4 regions of the Hymenobacter ruber genome follow, and region 1 is predicted to be linked to each of the others. Evidence: riboswitches for the same ligand, from Rfam matches in the RefSeq annotation. Region 1 holds a riboswitch; each other region holds the start of a gene.

Region 1 (5,380 bases):
GATGGCGTGGAAATCGGCGGCACGTTTATGGCTGGCGAGTACGATTTGAAAACCACCAACGCGGGCTTTTATGGCCAGGACAAAGGACTGCGCCTGGCCGGCGGCATCCTCAACAACACCGCCAGTGGCCAGCTGCTGAACCTTCCCGGCGGCCTGCGCAACGATTTCAAGCTAAACACCTATTCGCTTTCGGGCGCTTACCAAATCAGCCCCAAATTCAGCGCCGCCGCCCGCGCCAGCTTCGACCGGCGCGACTACAACGCCCAGAACTTCTATACCACCAATGCCGGCGACCGCGCCCGCGAAACCACCTCGCGCGACTGGTACCAGGGCCAGCTGCGCTACGAATGGAGCGCCCGCGCCCGCACCGAATTGCAGCTGGTGGGCACCAGCAGCACCGACTACTACGTGTACACGCCTACCTCGGCGGCCAGCGACCACCTCATGCACTACCTCAACGTGCAGGGCCAGCACCAGCTGCGCTTTTCCGACAAGGTGCAGTTGACCCTGGGCGGCCAGGCCGACCGCCGCAGCGTGCGCAGCAACGACCGGGGCGACCACGCCGTGTGGCACCAGGGCGCATTTGCCGTGGCCGGCCTCATGCCCACCGCCGGCCTGAACCTGACCGCCGCCCTGCGCCTCGACCACGACCGGGCCTATGGCACCGAAGTGCTGCCCCAGCTCACGGCCAGCCAGTTGCTGGGCGAGAAGCTGACCGTGCGCGCCGCCGTGGGCCGCGCTATCCGGGCGGCGAATTTTACCGAGCAGTACAACTCGGCCATCCGGCCCGGCATCGTGCCTAACGGCTTCAACGTGGGCAACCCCGGCCTCGAAGCCGAGCGCACCTGGAGCTACGAAGGCGGCTTGGACTTCCACCCGCTGCCGGCCCTCGTGCTGCGCGGCACCTACTTCAACCGCTACGGCCGCAACCTGATTGACTACGTGGCCACGCCCGGCACCGAAGTGCAGGCCGGCAGCGGCTTCACCAACCTGAACCCGGCCAGCACCTATCGCTACGCCCAGAACCTGTTTGCCGTGAGCACGCAGGGCCTCGAATTTGAAGCCAGCACCCGCGCCCAGCTCAGCCAAGGCCTGCGCCTCGAAGGCAGCGTGGGCTACACCTACACTCACCTGAACGTGGACGGCAGCATCGTGTCGCAATACCTGAGCAACGTGGCCCGGCAGCTCATCAGCGGCAATCTGAGCCTGGTACACCGCCGTTTCACGGCCAGTCTGGGCGGGGTGTATAAGCAGCGTGCCAGCCAGAACACCGTGCCCAGCGCTGCCGTGAACGACGCCCAGCTCACCCCTGACTACGTGGTCATCAACGGCCGCCTCGACGTGGCGCTGCTGCCCGAGCGCCTGTGGGTGGTGGGCCAGGCCCAGAACTTATTCGATGCGAAATACTCCGACCTGCTGGGGGCCCAGATGCCCGGCCGCTGGCTGATGGCCGGTGTGCGCGTGGCCCTGCGGAAATAACGGCCTTTGGTGTAAAGCCTCACCCCCGACCCCTCTCCATAAGGGAGAGAGAAGCCCGCCGACAATGTTCAAGAAAGCCCTGACTCAATCGAGTCAGGGCCTTTTTTGCTTTATGAGGAAGGCATTATAGCGCCGTTGCAACTCCCCTCTCCCAGTGGAGAGGAGCCGGGGGTGAGGTTTCGCGTTAGAGCTTTTGGCCCGTCCGGCCTTACCTTTGCCCCATCAATTCCTCCTCCCGGAAGGATTGTTTTTATACAGAGGCGCTGAGAGACAGGCTCGACGACGCGCCGGCAACCACCCGCAACCGCGGCCCGGTGCCAATTCCTGACCATATAAAAACAACTGCCGTGCCTGCCGTTTCCGCTGCTTCGATTGCTTTTTCTGGTGTTTTTCGTGCCCGTTTGTTATCAATGGGCCGGATGTTTGCGGGCTGTTGTTGCTGTTGATTTCGGGCAGTAGCGCCGCGTAGCTGAGGCTACGGCCGGCGCGGTTTCATTCCTTTTTACGGGCTTTTTGCTTTGCGGCATGGCCGCTCCGGGTGGAGCGGTGGCGTGGCGCGTTTCCATCTGTTATGTTGAAAAAATCACTGGAGCTGCTCCGCACGGAAGCCGCCGAAACGGGGGCGAACACCCTCAAACGCAGCCTGAACGGCGTGAGCCTGATTGCCATCGGCATCGGGGTCATCATTGGGGCGGGCCTGTTCTCGCTCACCGGCATCGCGGCGGCCAATAACGCGGGGCCGGCCGTTACCATTTCCTTCATCGTGGCAGCCGTGGGCTGTGCTTTTTCCGCGCTGTGCTATGCCGAGTTTGCGGCGCTGGTGCCTGTTTCGGGCTCGGCCTACACCTATTCGTATGCCACCATGGGCGAGCTGTTCGCCTGGATTATCGGCTGGGACTTGGTGCTCGAATACTCGGTGGGCGCGGCCACGGTGGCCATCAGCTGGTCGCAGTACCTCATCAAATTTCTCGGGAAGTACGGGCTGCACATTCCGGCGCGACTGGTGATGTCGCCGTTTGAGTCGGCTACGCTGGCGGATGGCAGTACCGTGAGCGGCTACGTGAATGTGCCGGCCATGCTCATTGTGCTGGCCATCACGGCCATCGTCACGCGCGGCACCAAAGGCTCGGCGTGGTTCAATGCGCTGGTGGTGGCCCTGAAGGTGGCCGTGGTGCTGGTGTTTATCGCGCTGGGCTGGCGCTACATCGACCCTGCCAATTACCAACCCTACATCCCGGCCAATACGGGCACCTTCGGCGAGTTCGGGCTGAGTGGGATTCTGCGCGGGGCGGGCGTTATCTTCTTCGTTTTCATCGGCTTCGACATTGTGGCCACCATGGCGCAGGAAACCAAGAACCCGCAACGGAACATGCCCATTGGCATCCTTGGCTCGCTGGCGGTGTGCACGGTGCTGTTCGTGCTGTTCGGGCACGTGCTGACCGGTTTGGCCAACTACACGGAGTTCAAAAACAGCGCCGCGCCGGTGGCCATTGCCATCGAGAAAACGCCCTACGCCTGGCTGTCCTCGGCCGTGATTCTGGCCATTCTGGTGGGCTACACGTCGGTTATTCTAGTCGATTTGCTGGGGCAGTCGCGAGTGTTTTTCTCGATGTCGCGCGATGGACTGCTGCCCCCGGTGTTCTCGCGGCTGCACCCCAAGTTCAACACGCCGTTTCAGTCCAGCCTGTTGCTGGGCTCGTTCATTGCGTTGTTTGCGGGCTTCGTGCCCATCTCGGTAGTGGGCGAAATGACGAGCATCGGCACTCTGCTGGCCTTCGTGATGGTGTGCCTCGGCGTGCTCATCATGCGCCGCACCAACCCCGATGCGCCGCGCTCGTTCCGCACGCCCTGGGTGCCGGTGGTGCCCATCCTCGGCATCGTGGTGTGCCTGGTGATGATGGCCTCGCTGCCCTGGGAAACGTGGCTGCGCCTGGTGGTGTGGCTGGCGCTGGGCATGGTTATCTACTTCGGCTACGGGAAGAAAAATAGCAAGCTGCGGCTGACGCAGGAGGAAGTTAAGAGTTAAGGGCGTCTGTCATCCTGAGCGTAGCGAAGGACCTTATCACGCTTGAGCGGCTTCATGCAGGCGTGTTGCCAACGTGATAAGGTCCTTCGCTGCGCTCAGGATGACAGACGCTTCTAACGCATAGCCCTCAATGCGTGGTCAGACCGTTGGCGTCCAGCTCTTCATCATCGCGCACGCGGCTGAGGTCGCCTTCCAGGTCAATTTCACCCTCCGCAGCGGTGGGAGTGAGGGGGCGCTGCTTGTACACGTCCACGGCCCCGCAGCGGTCGAGGACAGCGCGGGCCTGCTCGGCTTCTGCGGGCGTGTTGGTTTCGATGGTGACTACTGCGTGCTCGGGGCCGGTGGCGGCAATGTGCGCCTGGGCATCATCGAGCTGACTGCCGCTGAACAGGTCCGTGAAAAACCGCGTCACGCTTTCGCGGAAGGGCTCGGCGGGCGCGCCGGCATCGGGCAGGTTTTGGGCTTGCAGGGTTTGCTGGGTGGCGATGCTGATGCTGCCAGGAGCAAGACCAGCGGTCTGCGCCTGCGTGGCGGCAAACTCCGCTTCGGAGGCGCTGGTAAATAAACCGACGATGATACGGGCCATAGATGATAGGGGAGGGTGTGCCGGTTCTACGGCGGCCCGGGCGGCCGGTTGTGGGGCAGAAGTGCCCGTTCGGCCAGCACTGGGGAGCCGTTGCATAATTTCAGCTAACCATCATCCCCGGCCCAATACCTTTGCCATTGCACTTCCCGCCGAACTTTTACCCCCATTCAAGGAGTTGGCGGCTGAATTCCTGCGCTTGCCCATGAACCCCACTCAATACCCCGGCCTGATACCTTCGTACGAACACGAGCGCCTCGCGGCCCTGCAGCCCTACCAGGTGCTGGGCACGCCGGGGCAGGAGGTGTTCAATGATTTTGTGAGCATCGTGGCCAAGCTCTTCGACATGCCCATTGCCCTGGTGAGCCTGGTGCGGGCCGACGACGTGGTGTTCATCGGCAATGAGGGCCTGCCCGAAGCCCTGGTGGTGAACCGCGAAGACAGCATGTGCTCAGTGGCCATCCTTAGCGACGGCCTCACCGAATACCGCGACATCGCGACTGCGCCCTGCGCCCTCGTCAACCCCTTTGTGGCGCAGAAAATGAACCTCGGCTTCTACGCCGGGCAGGCCCTGCGCACCCCCAACGGGATGGCCGTTGGCAGCCTCTGCGTCATGGACCGCCGCCCCCGCCAGCTCACCCCCTCGGAGGGCCTCCTGCTAAAGGACCTGGCCCAGGTGGCCCAGACGCTGCTGCGCCTGCAGGCCGCCCTGGCCGCCGGCTTTACCGTGCCCGCCGCCCTGCCCACTCGTCTCGATGCCACCGTGCAGCAGTCGCTCACCCGTCTGGCCACCCTGGCCGAGTTGAACGAGTGGGAAACGGCCAACACCGATGAAGCCCACCAATACGCCGAGTCGCGCCTCGACGAAGCCCGCTACCTGGCCCAGACGCTGTACCGCGAGTTGCGGGCGGTGCTGGCTGGGGTGGGGAAGTAAGTCTTTCGTGGAAACCGCGTAATTTGGGGTGATAACGCTACTTGGCCGGCCATGAATACGCTGCCATTGGCCGCTGCTTAAGAAGCTGCGGCTGCCTGTTGTCAGGGCATTTGCTTCCTTAATCATCCATTCAGCTTGAAAGGTGCATTATGATGAAACGTATAGCTTCTTTCCTGCTTGCAGTAGCCACAATGAGCTTCGGCTGGTCTGCTCAGGCCCAAACAGCCCCGGCATCTCATCTCGGCACGCCGCCGGTAAAAGCAATGTCCCACCCCAAAGGCGCGGCGGCTAAGCGCACGGCATACCAGGCGCCCTTCAAAGTGGATACTGCCGCTCTCCGCCGTTCCGGCCGCCCCGC
Region 2 (5,380 bases), on a different contig from region 1:
TGGTGCGTGTCCATACTCCGGCTCAATGAAACGTAGCTGTAGGCATCGAAGCGCGACACCAGCTTGTCGCCTTGGTAGCGCTGGTAGGTGCTGGCGCGGTGCTCGCGCAGCAGCTCATCGTCGTTGGGGTCGGTCTGGGTTTCGCCGTAGGCCGAGTAGCTGCGGTAGCTGAGCAAGGCAATGGCGCGGGCGGCCCGCAGGCCTTCATCGCCCCCACCGGGCTGGCCGGCAGCATAAGTCGGGTCGGCCTCGATGGCCAGCCGCTGGGCTTCGTTGAAAGCAATTCCCCAGGCTGAATGCCGGGCGTTGGTGGCAATGACCACGAGATGGTCGAACAAATCGGGCCGCTGCACGGCCCACTCCAGCGCCTGCTGCCCGCCCAGCGAGCCGCCAATCAGCGTGTTGATGTCCGTCAGCTCCAGGTCCTGGCGCAGCAGCTCGTGGGCCTGCACCAGGTCCCGGATGCTCAGCAGCGGGAAGCGCTGGAAACGCGCCTGCCCGGTAGCCGGGTCGGCATCGAGCGGGCCGGTGCTGCCGTAGCACGAGCCCAGCACGTTGGCGCACACGATAAACCAGTCGGCGGGGTCGTAGTAGCAGCCCGGGCCCACCAGGCCCGGCCACCAGGCCAGCACGTCAGCGTTGGCCGTGAGGGCGTGGCACACCCACACCACGTTGTCGCGGTCTTCGTTGAGCTGGCCCCAGGTCTGGTAGGCCACGTGCGCCCCGGTCAGGGTTTCGCCGCTTTCCAGCGTCAGGTCGGGCAGTTCAAATACTTGGGTTGGCATAATTCAATACAATAGCACAGCTTCAGAACCAGCGAACCGGCCCGGCGCAATAGTTTCTCACTCCCATATCTCCTCCCATCACGGAAGAGGCCCGGGCCGATGCACTGATTCTAAAGCTGCGATAAAACTCGGCCGCCAGCGAGACTGGCACCGACCCGCCAGGGGTGGCCCGCTGACGGCAATACTTTGGTAGTTGTTAGTGGTGAACGGTTAGTGGTAAGTTGTAGCGGCTGATTGTCATTGACCACTAACCGTTCACCACTAACCACTACCAACTAAGCTTCCAGTGGTTGGGTGTGCTCCAGCTCGGGCTCGCCCACTTCTTCGCCTTCGGTCGGCAGGCTGGCCGTGTTGCCGATGGCATCAAACGCCGCCTGCAAATCGGCCTTGATATCGTCGAAATGCTCGATGCCTACCGACAGGCGCAGCGACGTCGGCGTGACGCCGGCGGCCAGTTGTTCCTCCTCGCTTAGCTGCTGGTGCGTAGTGGCCGAGGGCTGGATGATGAGCGTCTTGGCGTCGCCCACATTGGCCAGGTGGCTGATGAGCTTCAGGTTATCAATGAATTGTGTGGCTGTTTCCTTGGTGCCTTTCACCCGGAACGAGAGTACGCCGCCGAAGCCGCGCTTCAGGTACTTGTTGGCGATGGCGTAGTAGGGGCTGCTGGGCAGGCCGGGGTAGTTCACGCTCTCCACCTGCGGGTGCTCCTCGAGCCAAGTGGCAATTTTGAGGGCGTTTTCCACGGTGCGGTCCACGCGCAGGCTCAGGGTTTCGAGGCCGATGAGCAACTGCCAGGAATTGAACGGGCTGATGGCCGGCCCAAAGTCGCGCAGCCCTTCCACCCGCGCCCGGATGATGAAGGCGATGTTGCCAAACGGCCCGCCCTTGCCAAATACGTCGTTGAAAATCAGGCCGTGGTAGCCGTCGCTCGGCTCCGTGAACTGCGGGAATTTGCCGTTGCCGAAGTCGTAGGTACCGCCGTCCACAATCACGCCGCCCACGCTGGTACCGTGCCCGCCAATCCACTTCGTAGCCGACTCCACCACAATGTGCGCGCCGTGCTCCAGGGGCCGGAACAGGTAGCCGCCCGCCCCAAAGGTGTTGTCCACAATCAGTGGTAAATCATGCTTCTTCGCGATGGCCGCAATAGCTTCAAAATCCGGAATGCTGAAGCTGGGGTTGCCAATGGTTTCCAAATAAATGGCCTTGGTTTTCTCGTCGATATGCTCCTCAAATGAAGCCGGATTGTCGCCATCCGCGAAGCGTACCTCAATGCCCAAGCGCTTGAATGCCACCTTGAACTGGTTGTAGGTGCCGCCGTATAGGTAAGCCGTGCTCACGAAGTTGTCGCCGGCCTGCAGGATGTTGTTGAGGGCAATGAACTGGGCCGCCTGGCCCGAGCCGGTAGCCAGCGCCGCCACGCCGCCTTCGAGGGCCGCCACACGCTGCTCAAACACGTCGGTGGTGGGGTTCATCAGGCGGGTGTAGATGTTGCCGAATTCCTTCAGAGCAAACAGGTTCGCGCCGTGCTCGGCGCTCTTGAACACGTAGCTGGTGGTTTGGAACAGCGGCACGGCGCGGGCCCCGGTGGTGGGGTCGGGCTGCTGGCCGGCGTGGAGTTGGAGGGTTTCGAAGTGTTGGGGCTGAACAGACATGATGGGGTTGGTTTTGAAATTTTGAAAAACCGAAATGACAATTGGAAAAGGTGCGCCGCGGTCCTGAAAAGGCCTTTTTTAGCGCCAAAACTCCCCGAAATAGCCCGTGCTGCCGGCGTGGCCCAAACCCACCGCGAAGGCCCGAAAGCGCACGCGGCAGACCCACGGGGCCACCAAAAAAATCCAGAAGAGTGGGGGGAGGGGTTCTAAGCCGGAATCAGCTTAGCAACAACACGGGCGGCAACAGCACATTCGCATTCGCTGCGAAGTGAGTGCGGCCACGTTACGGCCTGCGGCCGGAACAAAGAAACCCGACCCTACGGCGCACAAAGCAGCCGGAGCAGACGGGCGAAAAAAAGCAGAATGTGAGGGATTTTCCATGGCACTCGAATCATCTGTCCCAGCGCGGCCGGAGCTGCGGTTGGGTAGGAATTGGCACCTTTCGTTTTGCGAAGGTTGCCAGTGGGTCACGGAGCCTAGTCTCTCGCCACTTCTGTATAAAACTTGAAAACTGCCCACCGTTAGCGGGGAGTACCGGGTTGGTAATGCAAAGGTAGAGCAGGATTTTTGAGATGGGCAAGCGAGTGGGCGAAAATATTTTTTCGGCAGCGCCAAAATCGTCTGTCATCCTGAGCGCAGCGAAGGATGACATGCGGTGTAGTCAATACGACCGCCTATTTCACCCCCCCAAACGCAAAAAAGCCACCCTGAAACAGAGTGGCTTTTCTCACCTTTTTTCTGCAAAAAAGTACCTAGAGACTAGGTATGGTCAACACCTGCCCCACTTCGATGTGGTCAGGGTTGTCGCCGATGAGCGCCTTGTTGGCGTCGTATATCTGGTGCCACTTGGCGGCATCGCCGTAGTGGTGCTTGGCTATTTTCGAGAGGGAATCGCCGCTAACAACGGTATACGTGTTGCCGGCTGCTTCGGGTTTGGCGTTGCCAAAAAAATCGGTGCCGCCGGCCGACGGCTTAGCCGCGGGCTCTACGGGCTTTTGCTCGCCTTTGTCGCTGATGAAATCGAAGAGTCCCATGGTTTCGGTGAAGTTAAATGGAGAGATAAATTCTGCCGGAAACGCTTGCGGGCGGGCCGACCGGGTTGCTATACGGACAAGTTTAGGCGGGGTTTCGTTCTAAACTCTTTTGCGTCTGCGTCGTAAGCCGACGAGGCCGCACCCCGTGCGTCATGTTTTCATTCTTTCACCATTACCCTTTGTGCACATGAAACTCCAGTCCCTTTTTTCGCTCCGTTACTTCGCCAGCTTGCTGCTGCTTGTGTCGCTGTTCGCCGCCTCGTGCAGCAACGACAAAGGCAAAGTGGAGGGCGTGAATATGCTGTACGGCACCGATAGCAAGGTGTGGAAAACCGCCAAGGAAACCGATACCGCTGGCGACAAAGTGAAACAAACCGACGCCCAGAAGCAGGAAGAACTGCGCATCTTCGCCAACGGCACCTACAACATGACCGGGGCGAGCGGCGCGGTTTCGGGCAAATATACGTTTGACCAGGCCGGCAAAACCATCACCCTGACGCCCGACGGCGCTACCACCAGCAACACCTTCGCCGTGGAAACGCTGACCGACAAAAAGCTCACGCTGAAGTCGGCCGACGGGGCCGCGCTGATGCTCGAAGCCGAGTAATCTTTTCGGAACTCAGCTAAGAAAAAGCCCCGAACCAGCTTGGTTCGGGGCTTTTTTTGTGGTGCTTACCTGGCGATGCGGTGCGCCGCGCCGGCCGGCCGCTTCGCGAATACTCGCGCCACCCAGCGCGGCAGGAAAATGGTGCCCAGCACCAGATAGAGGTAGTACGTGACCACCCGGTACAGCAGCACCATGAAGCTGGTGAGCGTGGCCGTGCCGATAAACTTGCCGAAAAACGTGGGAAACGCGCCTTCCACAATGCCCGCGCCGCCGGGCGTGATGGCCAGCAGCAGCAGCACTTTGTAGGTGAGGTTGCGGGCGAAAATGAAGAGGAAGGTGTCGGCATCCATCGGCACGAAGGCAGCGATGAGACAGCCGATGACGAGGTAGCGGGCCGTCCAGACGAAGAAGGTGCTGGCCGCTGCCCGCACCCAATAAATGGCGGGGTTGCCGCGTAGCTGGATGGACGCATCCATCATGCCCTGACCGTGCTTGTAGGCGGAGCGCTGCCAGCGCCGCAGCAGCCGGAACGAGAACAGCCGCACCAGCAGCCGCCGCACCGATTTCGGGTTGATGAAAATGGCGTAGAGCATCAGCCCGGCGTAGGCCGTGACGGCCACGTAGCTGATAACAAACGCAATGCGCAGCGTGGCGATGAATGCACCCTGCATGGCCTCATGCGGGTAGAGCCCGGCCCCCGCGATGAGCACTACCAGCGGCACCATGATGACATAGTACAGGTTGTCCATCAGGGCCGTAACCATGATGTAGGCCAGGGATTTGCCCAGCGGAATGCCTTCTTTGTTCAGAATAAACGAAGCCACCGCCGTGCCGCCCACTGCCGAGGGCAGCACGCAGGAGGCGAATTCCCAAATCATAATCACGTCGAGGCTCTGGCGGTAGTTCAGCTCGCGCTCGGCAATGTGCCGGATGCGGTAGATGTAGCCAAAATCGCGGGCCAGCAGCACCCCCAGCGTCACGAGCAGCCACTCCCAACGGGCGTGGGCCAGGGGAGTGAGGTCGCCGGGCTTGTAGCTGCGCCAGAACATAAACCCCACCACGCTCAGGCCAATCACGACGGGCAGAATGAGCCGCGAGGGCTGCAAGCGCTGCAAAAAATGCGCGTCGTCTTCGGGCAGGGGAGCGAGGGGTTTATCGGTCATCGAAGGAAATAAAGCAGCCCGGCAAAAGTAGGCGGTAGCGGGCCGGCGACTGATTAAAAAGACATTAAGCTGATATGAAAAACGTCATGCCGGGACAAGCTCAGCATGACGTTTTTCAGTAATAAACCACAGTGCC
Region 3 (5,380 bases), on a different contig from region 1:
ACAGGCCCAGCAGCCCGCCGCACAGCACCAACAGGCGGCCCATTCGGAAGCCCATGTCATGGTTCATTCGGCCTGGCGCCGGCTATCGGCCAGCACGTAAGAGCTATTGTTGGGCGCGGCCTGGGCGTTGTTGCCGAGGTTCAGCTGCCGGTCCAGAATATCGAGGCGGATTTGCAGGTTGCGGTTCATGGCCGTGAGCACGGCATCGGGCTGCGGGTGGTGCAGCAGTTGCTGCTTGAGCTCGCGGTAGCTGGAATCGAGCGAAACCAGCTCGTGCTGCCAGTCGGCGTTCATGGCGGCCATGCCGGGGCCACTCAGCTGGCTCAGCTCGGTTTGGCGGCGGGCCAGTTGGTTGGTGTAGTAGGCTTCCATACCGCGCACGGCCCGTACCAGCTGGCTATCGGCCCCGGTGGTGTGCTCGGCGGCGGTGAGAGAAAGCGGGTTACCGCCCTGATATAGGGCCGCGTCGGGTTCATTGGCGGCGCTGCCGAGCGTGGCGACCGGCGCGGCAGCCGCGGCCGTTTCGGGCGCGGCACTGCGAGACTTCCAGGCTTCGCTGGCCCCGGCGGCGAACACCAGCAGGGCCAGAGCGGCCGCTACGCCGTAGCGCTGAAACCAGCGGAGACGAGCTTCGGGCTGAGCAACGGGAACCACAACGGCCACGGGTGCCACAAACGGCACTTCCACAGCCTCGGCCACGCGCATGGCCGGGATTTGGGGCGCGGGCGTGGCGGCGTTGAGCTGCTCCTCCAGCGCGGCCCAGAGGTCGGGGCGCGGCTCGTGGGTGTCGAAATCGGCGCGGTGCCGCTCGACGAAGGTTTCAAGGGAATTATTTTTCTTGGTATCCATGAATGAGTAGCAGACGCACGGTTCGTCCAGGTTCAGGGCGGGCCACGGGGCTATACGAAAACCGCGGCCGGGCGAAAACGGATGAAGGGTAGTGAACGGTTAAACGACTAGTGATAACGGATAAAAACTTAGCTAAGGCCGCGCTGGGCGGCTAATTCGCGCAGCCGAACCCGTGCCCGGCTGTACTGCGATTTGGAAGTAGATTCGGAAATGCCCAGGATGCCGGCGATTTCGAGGTGGTCGTAGCCCTCCAGCAAATACAGGCTGAGCACCACGCGGTAGCCGTCGGGCAGCTCCTGAATGCAGCGGCGCAGCACGTCGGCGCGGTAGTGCATATCGGCCTCGTCCTCGGGCGAGTGCGCGGCGGATTCGGCGGGTTCTTCGTGGTGCTGCTCGCCCAGCGGCACCAGCGCCAGCCGCCGCTGCCGCAGGCAGTTGATGCTTTTGTTCACCACAATGCGCTTCAGCCAGGCCCCGAACGACGAGTCGCCCTTATAGCCGCTCAACTCCCGAAAAGCACTCAGAAACGACTCCTGAAGCACATCTTCGGCCTCGGCATAGTCGCCGGTGATGCGCAGGGCGGCGTTGAACATGGCCTTGGAATAGCGCCGGTAAATTTCGGCCTGGGCCTGGCGGTCGTTGAGGCGGCAGCGCTCCACCAGTGGGGCGTTGATGTCGACGTAGGCGGAGTGGGCTAGGGCTTCCATGCAGAAAACGGGGTATTAGAAGTGCTTAAGCAACCCATAGACCACGCGGCAGGTTCAGGGGTTGCACGGCAAATTACGCGGCGAATGCACGGCCGCCAAACCTTTTGCGCAGCCGGCAGTTTCATCTCCGCGAAACAAAATTTTGGCATTTCGCATTTTCGTCCTTTACATTTGCCCAGCAACCCTCGTTTGGGGCGCTATTCATTTTTATACAGAGGCGCGGAGAGACAGGCTCGACGAAACGCCGGCAACCCCCATCCGTTGGAACGGTGCCAAGTCCTGACATATAAAAACGCCGTGAGCACATCCACCAATCCCCGCCTGCACTCCGCCACCCTCGCCGCTTCGCGCCGAATGTGCTGTTGCATGTGCTGTTCTCTGGCCGCTATGCCGGGGAAGATTGCTGGTTGTTGAACTAGGGCTTCTCTTCCGGCGGCCGTTGCGACGGCCACCCCGCTATCCCTTTTGTGGTGATTGATTCATTGCGCGACGCGTAGCGGGTTTTTGCGGCCTCCACGGCCCAGTTTGGTTTTTTCTGCGGAGAAAAACTCCCCTTCCCATCATGGCATTACCCCTTGAAAGTCAGGTTGCTGACCTGCGCCGCTACCTGCCCGAGTGCTCAGTACCAGAAACGCTGGCCCTGCTGGCCGACCACTTCCCCGGCCGCGTCTCGTTTTCCACCTCCTTCGGCCTGGAGGACCAGATACTCACACATTTCATCTTCGAAAACGACCTGCCCATCCGGGTGTTCACGCTCGATACGGGCCGCAATTTCCAGGAGACTTATTCGACCTGGAACAAGACCTTGCTGCGTTACGAAAAGCCCATCGAAGTCTTCGCCCCCAACGGCGCGGCCATTGAGGAGCTGACCCGCCAAAAAGGCCCCAACAGCTTCTACGAGAGCATTGAGAACCGGAAAGAGTGCTGCAACATCCGCAAGGTGGAGCCGCTGACGCGGGCGCTGGCCGGCCAGCAGGTGTGGGTAACGGGTATCCGCGCCGAGCAATCGCAGAACCGCCAGACCATGCACCCCGCTGAGTGGGATGCCGGCCACGGGCTCATCAAAGTGCACCCGCTCTTCGGCTGGGCCTGGGCCGAGTGCGTGGCCTTTGCGCAGGCCAATGGCATTCCGGTTAATCCGCTGCATAACAAAGGATTCGTGAGCATCGGCTGCGCGCCTTGTACCCGCGCCATTGCGCCGGGCGAGGACTTCCGCGCCGGCCGCTGGTGGTGGGAAGATGCCGCTGCCAAGGAGTGCGGCCTGCACGCCACCGCCGCCCACCAGGGCCTCGACCCGGTGGTGGAGCAATTGCTAGGCTAGGCCCGAACCGATGCGCCAGCGGCAAGTCTGCTGGCACTATTTTCTTCCCCAAAGGCACCGCGTGCGGGCCTTATCCCACCCACCTCTTCCGGTTTTTCAATTTCGTCCGATTTTTTCGGACCATGACTTCCTATGCCAATGCCAACCGCTGCTTATCTCGATTACCTCGACCGTCTGGAGGCCGAAGCTATTCATATCCTACGTGAAGTGGCCGGGCAGTTCGAGCGGCCTGCACTTTTGTTTTCCGGCGGCAAAGATTCCATTGCCCTCACCCGACTGGCCGAAAAAGCCTTCCGTCCGGGCCGGTTCCCGTTTCCGCTGGTGCACATTGATACGGGCCACAACTTCGAGGAAATCATCAACTACCGCGATGAGCTGGCAGCGCACCTGGGCGAGAAACTGATTGTGCGCCGGGTGGAGGATACCATTCGGGAGCGCGGCTTGCATGAGCCGGGCGGCAAATACCCCAGCCGCAACCCACTCCAAACCTACACGCTACTCGACGTGATTGAGGAATTCGAGTTCGACGCCTGCATCGGCGGGGCGCGGCGCGATGAAGAGAAGGCCCGCGCCAAGGAGCGCATCTTTTCGGTGCGCGACGACTTCGGCCAATGGGACCCCAAGCGCCAGCGGCCGGAGCTCTGGAACATCTACAACGGCCGCATCCAGAAGGGCGAAAACGTGCGCGTGTTCCCCATCTCAAACTGGACCGAGCTGGACGTGTGGAACTACATCCAGCGCGAAAATATCAAGCTGCCAGACATTTACTTCTCGCACGAGCGCCAGTGCGTGGTGCTGCCCAGCGGCCAGCTCCTGGGTTTCAGCGAACACCTGAACCTGGACGAAACCGACGAAATCGTGAACCGCCGCGTGCGCTTCCGCACCGTGGGCGACTCCACCTGCACTGCTGCCGTGGAAAGCGACGCTTCTTCCGTGGACGACATCATCCAGGACCTGTTGCTGGCCAAAGTGAGCGAGCGTGGGGCGACGCGGCTGGATGACAACCTCTCCGAAACGGGGATGGAAGACCGGAAGCGCAACGGGTATTTCTAAGGTTGGTGCTTGGTTTCCGGTGCTTGGTGCTTGGCTGTTCTAATGCCACACAAAGCCCCGGATTATCAACCGAGCGCCAGAAACCAAGCACTAAAAACCAAGCACCAAAAATGGACCTTCTCCGATTTATCACCTGCGGCAGTGTTGACGATGGCAAAAGCACGCTCATTGGCCGTCTGCTTTATGACAGCGACTCCGTTTCCCTTGATGTACTGGCAACGCTGGAAAAGCGCCGCGCCACCACCGGCGGCGATGTTGATTTGGCGCTGCTAACCGATGGCCTGAAGGCTGAGCGCGAGCAGGGTATCACCATCGACGTAGCCCACAAATACTTCACCACGCCGCGCCGCAAGTTCATCATCACCGACGCGCCGGGCCACGTGCAGTACACCCGCAACATGGTGACCGGCGCGAGCAATGCCGACCTCGCCATTGTGCTCGTGGATGCCCGCCAGGGCGTAATTGAGCAGACCCGGCGGCACACGCTGCTGGCCTCGCTGCTGGGTATTCAGCACTTCGTGCTAGCCGTGAACAAGATGGATTTGGTGGGCCACGAGGAAGTTGTTTTCCGCAACATCGTGGCCGATTATCAAGCTATTGCCGAGCAGTTGCGGTTGCCGAATGTGGTAGCCATTCCGCTCAGCGCGCTCAACGGCGACAACGTGGTGCGCCGCTCGAACTGCTTGCCTTGGTACCAGGGTCCCAGCCTGCTGGAACACCTCGAAAGCGTGCCGGCCGCCATTGATGCCAACCCGAATGAGCCCCGCTTTCAGGTGCAATATGTGATTCGGCCCCAGACGGAGGAATTGCCCGACTACCGGGGCTACGCCGGCCGGATTCAGAGCGGTACTTACCAGGCTGGCGACCGGGTGCGCATCTGGCCTTCGGGCTTGGAAACGGTGATTGAGGCCATTGAGGTGAACCAGCAGGAAGTGGCCGCCGCCAGCGCCCCACAAGGTGTGGTGCTGCGCCTGCGCGACGACGTGGACGTGAGCCGGGGCGATACCATCGTGCCCACCGCCGCCCATCCGGCCGTGGTGCGCGAGCTGGAAGCCACCCTGTGCTGGATGGATGAGCGGCCCCTGCGTGCCGGCCGCAAGCTGCTGGTGCAGCACCACGCGGCTATGGTGAAGGCAGCCGTGACCACCATCCTGCAAAAAACCAACATCGAAACCTTCGAAAGTCAGGGCACCGACGAAGCCCGGCTGAACGACATCGTGCGGGTACGCCTCAAAACCGCCCTACCCCTGGTGGTGGACGAGTACCGCCAGAACCGCGTGACGGGCGCCTTCATCCTCGTCGATGAGCAGACCGGCGCAACCCTCGCCGCCGGCCTTGTCGCCGCCACCGACCCCGAGTATTTCACGGACGAAGTGCTGGCCGAAGCGGCTTTTTCCATCTAGCATTTGATACCCATCATGGCTGATTCCCCTCTTTTCCTGCCTCGCCT
Region 4 (5,380 bases), on a different contig from region 1:
CAATGCGGCCGAGTCCGAAGTAGCGCGAATCCGGATGCGCGTAGTACATCCCGCTCACCGATGAAGCCGGGTACATGGCTAAGTTTTCGGTGAGGGAAATGCCGGTTTTGCCTTCCGCATCCAGCAGTTGGAAGAGGGTGATTTTCTCGGTGTGGTCGGGGCAGCCGGGGTAGCCGGGGGCCGGGCGCACGCCGCGGTACTTCTCCTGAATGAGGTCGTCGCCTGAGAGGTGCTCGTCGGGCGCGTAGCCCCAGAACTCGCGGCGCACCCGCTCGTGCAGGCGCTCGGCGAAGGCTTCGGCCAGGCGGTCGGCCAGCGCCTTCACCATGATGCTGGAGTAATCGTCGTGGTCGGCGTCGTACTGCTCAATCAGCTTTTCGATGCCGATGCCGGCCGTCACGGCGAAACCGCCCAGGTAGTCGGCGCGGCCGGTTTCCTTCGGCGCGAGGAAATCGGAGAAGGCGAGGTTGGGGATTTTCGGACCCTTTTCGCCCTGCTGGCGCAACGTGAAAAACTCGGTAGCTACCGTCTCGCGCGTGTCGTCGGCGTAGATTTCGATGGTGTCGTAATCCTTGGTATTGGCCGGCCAGAAGCCCAGCACGGCGCGGGCGGTGAGCAGATTGCCATCAATGATTTGGGCGAGCATAGTCTGCGCGTCTTCAAACAATTTGGTGGCCGCTTCGCCCAGGTTTTCGTCTTCGAGGATGCGCGGGTAGCGGCCCTTCAGCTCCCAGGTGTGGAAGAAGGGCGTCCAGTCGATGTATTGGGCCAGCTCGGCGAGGTCGTAGTCTTCGAGCACTTTGGTGCCGAGGAAGCTGGGCTTAGTAATTGAAACCGTGTTCCAGTCCGATTTGAAGCCATTTTCACGGGCGACTTCAATGGTCAGGTAGTTCTTCTCGCGCTGGCGGCTGGCGTAGTCGGCGCGCAGGGCGGCGTAATCGTCGGCCACGGTCTGCGCATAGGCTTTTTCACCCGAGCCGAGCAGGCCCGCCGCCACGCCTACACTGCGCGAGGCATCGTTGACGTGTACTACCGCGCCGCTATAGGAGGGCGCGATTTTCACGGCCGTGTGCAGGCGCGAGGTGGTAGCGCCACCGATGAGCAGCGGCACTTTCATACCGCGCTTTTCCATGGCCTGGGCCACGTACACCATCTCATCAAGGCTAGGGGTGATGAGGCCGGAGAGGCCAATAACGTCCACGTTTTGCGCTTGCGCTTCGTCGAGAATCTTTTCCAGCGGCACCATCACGCCAAGGTCCACGATATCGAAGTTGTTGCAGGCCAGCACCACGCCCACGATGTTCTTGCCGATGTCGTGCACGTCGCCTTTCACCGTCGCCATCAGGATTTTGCCGGCCGTCTGGCGGTCCGAGCCCTGCTTGTCGGCCAGCAGGTATGGCTCCAGATAGGCCACGGCTTTCTTCATCACGCGGGCCGATTTCACCACCTGCGGCAGGAACATTTTGCCGGCTCCAAACAGGTCGCCCACCACGTTCATGCCGGCCATTAGCGGGCCTTCAATCACATCCAGCGGGCGGGCCAGCTCCTGGCGGGCGGCCTCGGTGTCTTCGTCAATAAATTCGGTGATGCCCTTCACCAGCGCGTGCGACAGGCGCTCCTGCACCGGCAGGCTGCGCCACTCGTCGGCTTTTACTTCAGCCTTGTCCTTCTGCTTCACCGTGTCGGCAAATTCTACGAGGCGCTCGGTGGCGTCGGCGCGGCGGTTCAGGAGCACGTCTTCGGCCAGCTCCAGCAGGTGGGGTTCGATTTCATCGTACACGCCGAGCTGGCCGGGGTTTACGATGCCCATGTCCAGGCCGGCTTTGATAGCGTGGTAGAGGAAGGCCGTGTGCATGGCCTCGCGCACCACGTCGTTGCCGCGGAACGAGAAGCTGATGTTGCTGATGCCGCCACTGGTAAGCGCGCCGGGCAGGTTGGCCTTAATCCAACGCACGGCTTCGATGAAGTCGAGGGCGTAGTTGCGGTGCTCGTCCATGCCCGTGCCCACGGTCAGGATATTGGGGTCGAAAATGATGTCGGATGGGTCGAAGCCCACTTCCTTCACCAAAATATCGTAGCTACGCTGGCAGATTTCAATGCGGCGTTCCAGTGAGTCGGCCTGGCCGTTTTCGTCGAAGGCCATCACCACCACAGCAGCCCCGTACTGGCGCACCGTGTGGGCGCGCTCGCGGAAGGCCTCTTCGCCTTCTTTCAGCGAAATCGAGTTCACGATGCTCTTGCCCTGCACGCATTTCAGGCCGGCTTCGAGCACGCTCCACTTCGAGGAATCAATCATGACGGGCACCCGCGCAATGTCGGGCTCCGAGGCAATGAGGTGCAGAAAAGTCGTCATCACTTGCTCCGAATCGAGCATGCCCTCGTCCATGTTGATGTCGAGCACCTGCGCGCCTTCTTCCACCTGCAGGCGGGCCACGGCCAGGGCTTCTTCATAAGCACCCGTGCGGATGAGGCGGGCGAAGGCGCGCGAGCCGGTCACGTTGCAGCGCTCGCCCACGTTCACGAATAGGCTTTCCTCTTTGATGGTAAACGGCTCCAGACCGCTTAGGCGCGTGGAGGGAATCTGCTCGGTGGGCAGCTGGCGGGGCTGGTATTTCTCGGCCAGCTTGCTCAATTCGGCGATGTGCTGGGGCGTGGTGCCGCAACAGCCGCCCACCACCGTCACGATGCCTTCCTTCAAGTATTCTTCCACCAGCGCGGCAAATTCCTGGGCCGATTCGTCGTAGCCGCCGAAGGCGTTGGGCAGGCCGGCGTTGGGGTAGGCCGAAATATGCACGTCGGAAATGCGGCTCAGCTCCTGCACGTACTGGCGGAGCTGGTCGGCCCCGAGGGCGCAGTTCAGGCCCACGCTCAGCAGCGGCAGGTGGCGGATGCTGTTCCAGAAAGCCTCCACCGTCTGGCCGCTAAGGGTGCGGCCCGAGGCGTCGGTGATGGTGCCCGAAATCATGACGGGCACCACGCGGCCACCTTCGTCGAAGAACTTCTGCACCGCATAAAGTGCGGCTTTGGCGTTCAGCGTGTCGAAGATGGTTTCGATGAGTAGCGTATCCACGCCGCCATCCACGAGGCCGCGCACTTGCTCCAGATAGGCGGTGGCCAGCTCATCAAAGGTCACGGCGCGGAAGCCGGGACGGTTGACGTCGGGCGAAAGCGAGGCGGTACGGTTGGTGGGGCCCACGGCGCCGGCCACGAAGCGCGGGCGCTCGGGCGTGGCGTACTCGTCGGCAGCCTCGCGGGCCAGGCGGGCCGACTCGTAGTTCAGCTCATACACCACGTGCTCCAGGCCGTAGTCGGCCTGCGCGATGGTGGTGCCTGAGAAGGTGTTGGTTTCCACCATATCGGCCCCGGCGGCGAAATATTCGGCGTGGATTCCTTTGATAATATCAGGCCGGGTGAGGCTCAGCAGGTCGTTGTTGCCGCGCAGGGGCTTGGGGTGGTCGGCGAAGCGGGTGCCGCGAAAATCCTCTTCGGTCAGCGGGTGGCGCTGAATCATAGTGCCCATCGCGCCGTCGAGAATCAACAGGCGCTGGCGGAGCAGTTCGGGAAGAGGAGAGGGGGCGGCGAGGGTGGCAGTGGACATTTCTTTCGGATTCGGTATAGCAGCGTACAAGCGCGTATCCAGAAAGAAACCCGTGCGGGGAAGCACAGTTCCGGCTGTCATCTTCTTTCACCAAAAACGGCGGTGAAACGGGAGTTGGCACCTACTCGCGGTAGGTTGCCAAGACGTCATCGGGCCCGTTCCCTCGGTCTTTCTGGATAGCAGCGTAGGGCGAAGATACAACGGAATGGGGCTTGTAGCGCAAGCGGAAGCAGGGGCTATAAAAGTCCCACCGGGCCGGCTGCGCAGTACCGGGCCAGGAAGGCGGCGGCGGGCACAACAGGCGGGTGGCTGGCTTTTCGCCGATGGTGCGCTGCGGTATCGATTTGCCAAACCGCGTCGTTACTTGTTCTCAACCACGAGCATTTGCCTCCCCTGTATGAACGAACGAATCCGCATCCGCGAGCAGAAAACTTTGTCCGACGACTGGTTTACCCTGCGCAAAATCACCTTCGACTACCAACGCAAAAACGGTACCTGGGAAACCCAGTCGCGCGAGGCCTACGACCGGGGCAACGGGGCGGTAATCCTGCTCCACGACCCCGCCACCGACCACGTCATCCTCACCCGGCAGTTCCGCCTGCCCACCTTCGTGAACGGCAACCCCACGGGCATGCTCATCGAAGCCTGCGCCGGCCTGCTCGATGATGACCACCCGGACACGGCCATCATCCGCGAAACGGAGGAGGAAACCGGCTACCGCCTCACCCACGTCGAGAAGGTGATGGAGGCCTACATGAGCCCCGGTTCGGTCACGGAGCGCCTGTTTTTTTACCTGGCCGAATACTCGGCGGCCACCGAGCAGCACGCCGGTGGCGGCATTGAGGAAGAGGAAATCGAAGTGCTCGAAATGCCCCTGCAAGCAGCTCTTGCCATGGTGAAAACCGGCGAAATCCAGGACGGCAAGACCATTATGCTGCTGCAACACCTGCGGCTGCGGCAGCTGCTGGCGTAGGGCGGAAGCCCAGGTTTTTAGGTCTTTGGAAGCCAGTCGACCGGAGGTGCCATGCCGAGCACAAGCTAAATCATGTGCTACAACCTACAGCCCCCACGCCGGCCACACGCTGCCTGCCGCAAACACGGCCGGCTCCGGCGGCAGCTCCAGAAACGCGGTGGCCCCTACCAGTCCCAGCATGTCGCCGGAGCCGCCCACGCGGAGCGGGGTGGCCAGGCGGCGGCCCTCCGCGTTCACGGTCAGGCGCACGGGCACGAAGTGCGTGAGCTGGGGCTTGAAGGTGATATCGACCGTGAGCACGGCCGGCAGCGGAGCTTCAATAACAGCATTTTCGGCCGCGCCTTCGGGCTGCTGCACGGCGCGCAGCCAAGGCCGCACGTAGCGGCAGGCCGTGATGAAGGTGGACACCGGATTGCCGGGCAGCCCGAACACCACCGGCCCGCCGGCCCGCGCCCCAAACCAGAGCGGCTTGCCGGGCCGCTGCTGCACTTCGTGGAAGATTTCTTCAACGTGCAGTTCACGCAGCAGGCCCGGCAGGTGGTCGGCGCGGCCCTTGCTCACGGCTCCGCTCAGCACCACGGCATCAAAGCCCGCCGCCAGAATATTGGTAAGGCCCACGCGCAGCTCTTCCACGTTATCGGAGAGGTGAAACAGCGAAACATCGGCCCCGTCCTGGGTAAATAGCGCTTGCAGGGCATACACATTGGAGCGCCGAATCTGGTGCGCCAGCGGCGTAGCGCCGATGCCCACCAGCTCGTCGCCGGTGCTCACCACGGCCACGCGGGCGTTGCGCAGCACGGCTATTTCGG

What was found. A riboswitch is a leader RNA that binds a small molecule or an ion and turns the genes downstream of it on or off. The one in region 1 is predicted to bind S-adenosylmethionine.
Region 2: it holds a riboswitch for S-adenosylmethionine, as region 1 does, so the genes downstream of both, ACYVM5_RS06780 (O-acetylhomoserine aminocarboxypropyltransferase/cysteine synthase family protein) here and ACYVM5_RS20225 (amino acid permease) in region 1, are expected to answer to the same signal.
Region 3: it holds a riboswitch for S-adenosylmethionine, as region 1 does, so the genes downstream of both, ACYVM5_RS03705 (phosphoadenosine phosphosulfate reductase family protein) here and ACYVM5_RS20225 (amino acid permease) in region 1, are expected to answer to the same signal.
Region 4: it holds a riboswitch for S-adenosylmethionine, as region 1 does, so the genes downstream of both, metH (methionine synthase) here and ACYVM5_RS20225 (amino acid permease) in region 1, are expected to answer to the same signal.

What each region holds. Positions count from the first base shown of each region.
Region 1 is NZ_BAAGQX010000004.1:2,259,678-2,265,057, reverse strand. Features, by position in the region: gene ACYVM5_RS20230 (TonB-dependent receptor plug domain-containing protein) at 1-1,479, shown strand, start outside; SAM riboswitch class I at 1,727-1,818, shown strand; gene ACYVM5_RS20225 (amino acid permease) at 2,051-3,505, shown strand; gene ACYVM5_RS20220 (hypothetical protein) at 3,633-4,091, opposite strand; gene ACYVM5_RS20215 (hypothetical protein) at 4,294-5,022, shown strand.
Region 2 is NZ_BAAGQX010000002.1:1,456,357-1,461,736, reverse strand. Features, by position in the region: gene ACYVM5_RS06785 (homoserine O-acetyltransferase family protein) at 1-785, opposite strand, end outside; gene ACYVM5_RS06780 (O-acetylhomoserine aminocarboxypropyltransferase/cysteine synthase family protein) at 1,061-2,440, opposite strand; SAM riboswitch class I at 2,829-2,944, opposite strand; gene ACYVM5_RS06775 (LysM peptidoglycan-binding domain-containing protein) at 3,193-3,474, opposite strand; gene ACYVM5_RS06770 (hypothetical protein) at 3,662-4,081, shown strand; gene ACYVM5_RS06765 (lysylphosphatidylglycerol synthase transmembrane domain-containing protein) at 4,147-5,244, opposite strand.
Region 3 is NZ_BAAGQX010000002.1:710,898-716,277, forward strand. Features, by position in the region: gene ACYVM5_RS03690 (hypothetical protein) at 1-67, opposite strand, end outside; gene ACYVM5_RS03695 (hypothetical protein) at 64-849, opposite strand; gene ACYVM5_RS03700 (RNA polymerase sigma factor) at 978-1,556, opposite strand; SAM riboswitch class I at 1,761-1,849, shown strand; gene ACYVM5_RS03705 (phosphoadenosine phosphosulfate reductase family protein) at 2,119-2,877, shown strand; gene cysD (sulfate adenylyltransferase subunit CysD) at 3,016-3,930, shown strand; gene ACYVM5_RS03715 (sulfate adenylyltransferase subunit 1) at 4,041-5,333, shown strand; gene cobA (uroporphyrinogen-III C-methyltransferase) at 5,349-5,380, shown strand, end outside.
Region 4 is NZ_BAAGQX010000002.1:1,120,423-1,125,802, reverse strand. Features, by position in the region: gene metH (methionine synthase) at 1-3,598, opposite strand, end outside; SAM riboswitch class I at 3,673-3,781, opposite strand; gene nudK (NUDIX hydrolase) at 3,996-4,571, shown strand; gene ACYVM5_RS05400 (molybdopterin molybdotransferase MoeA) at 4,656-5,380, opposite strand, start outside.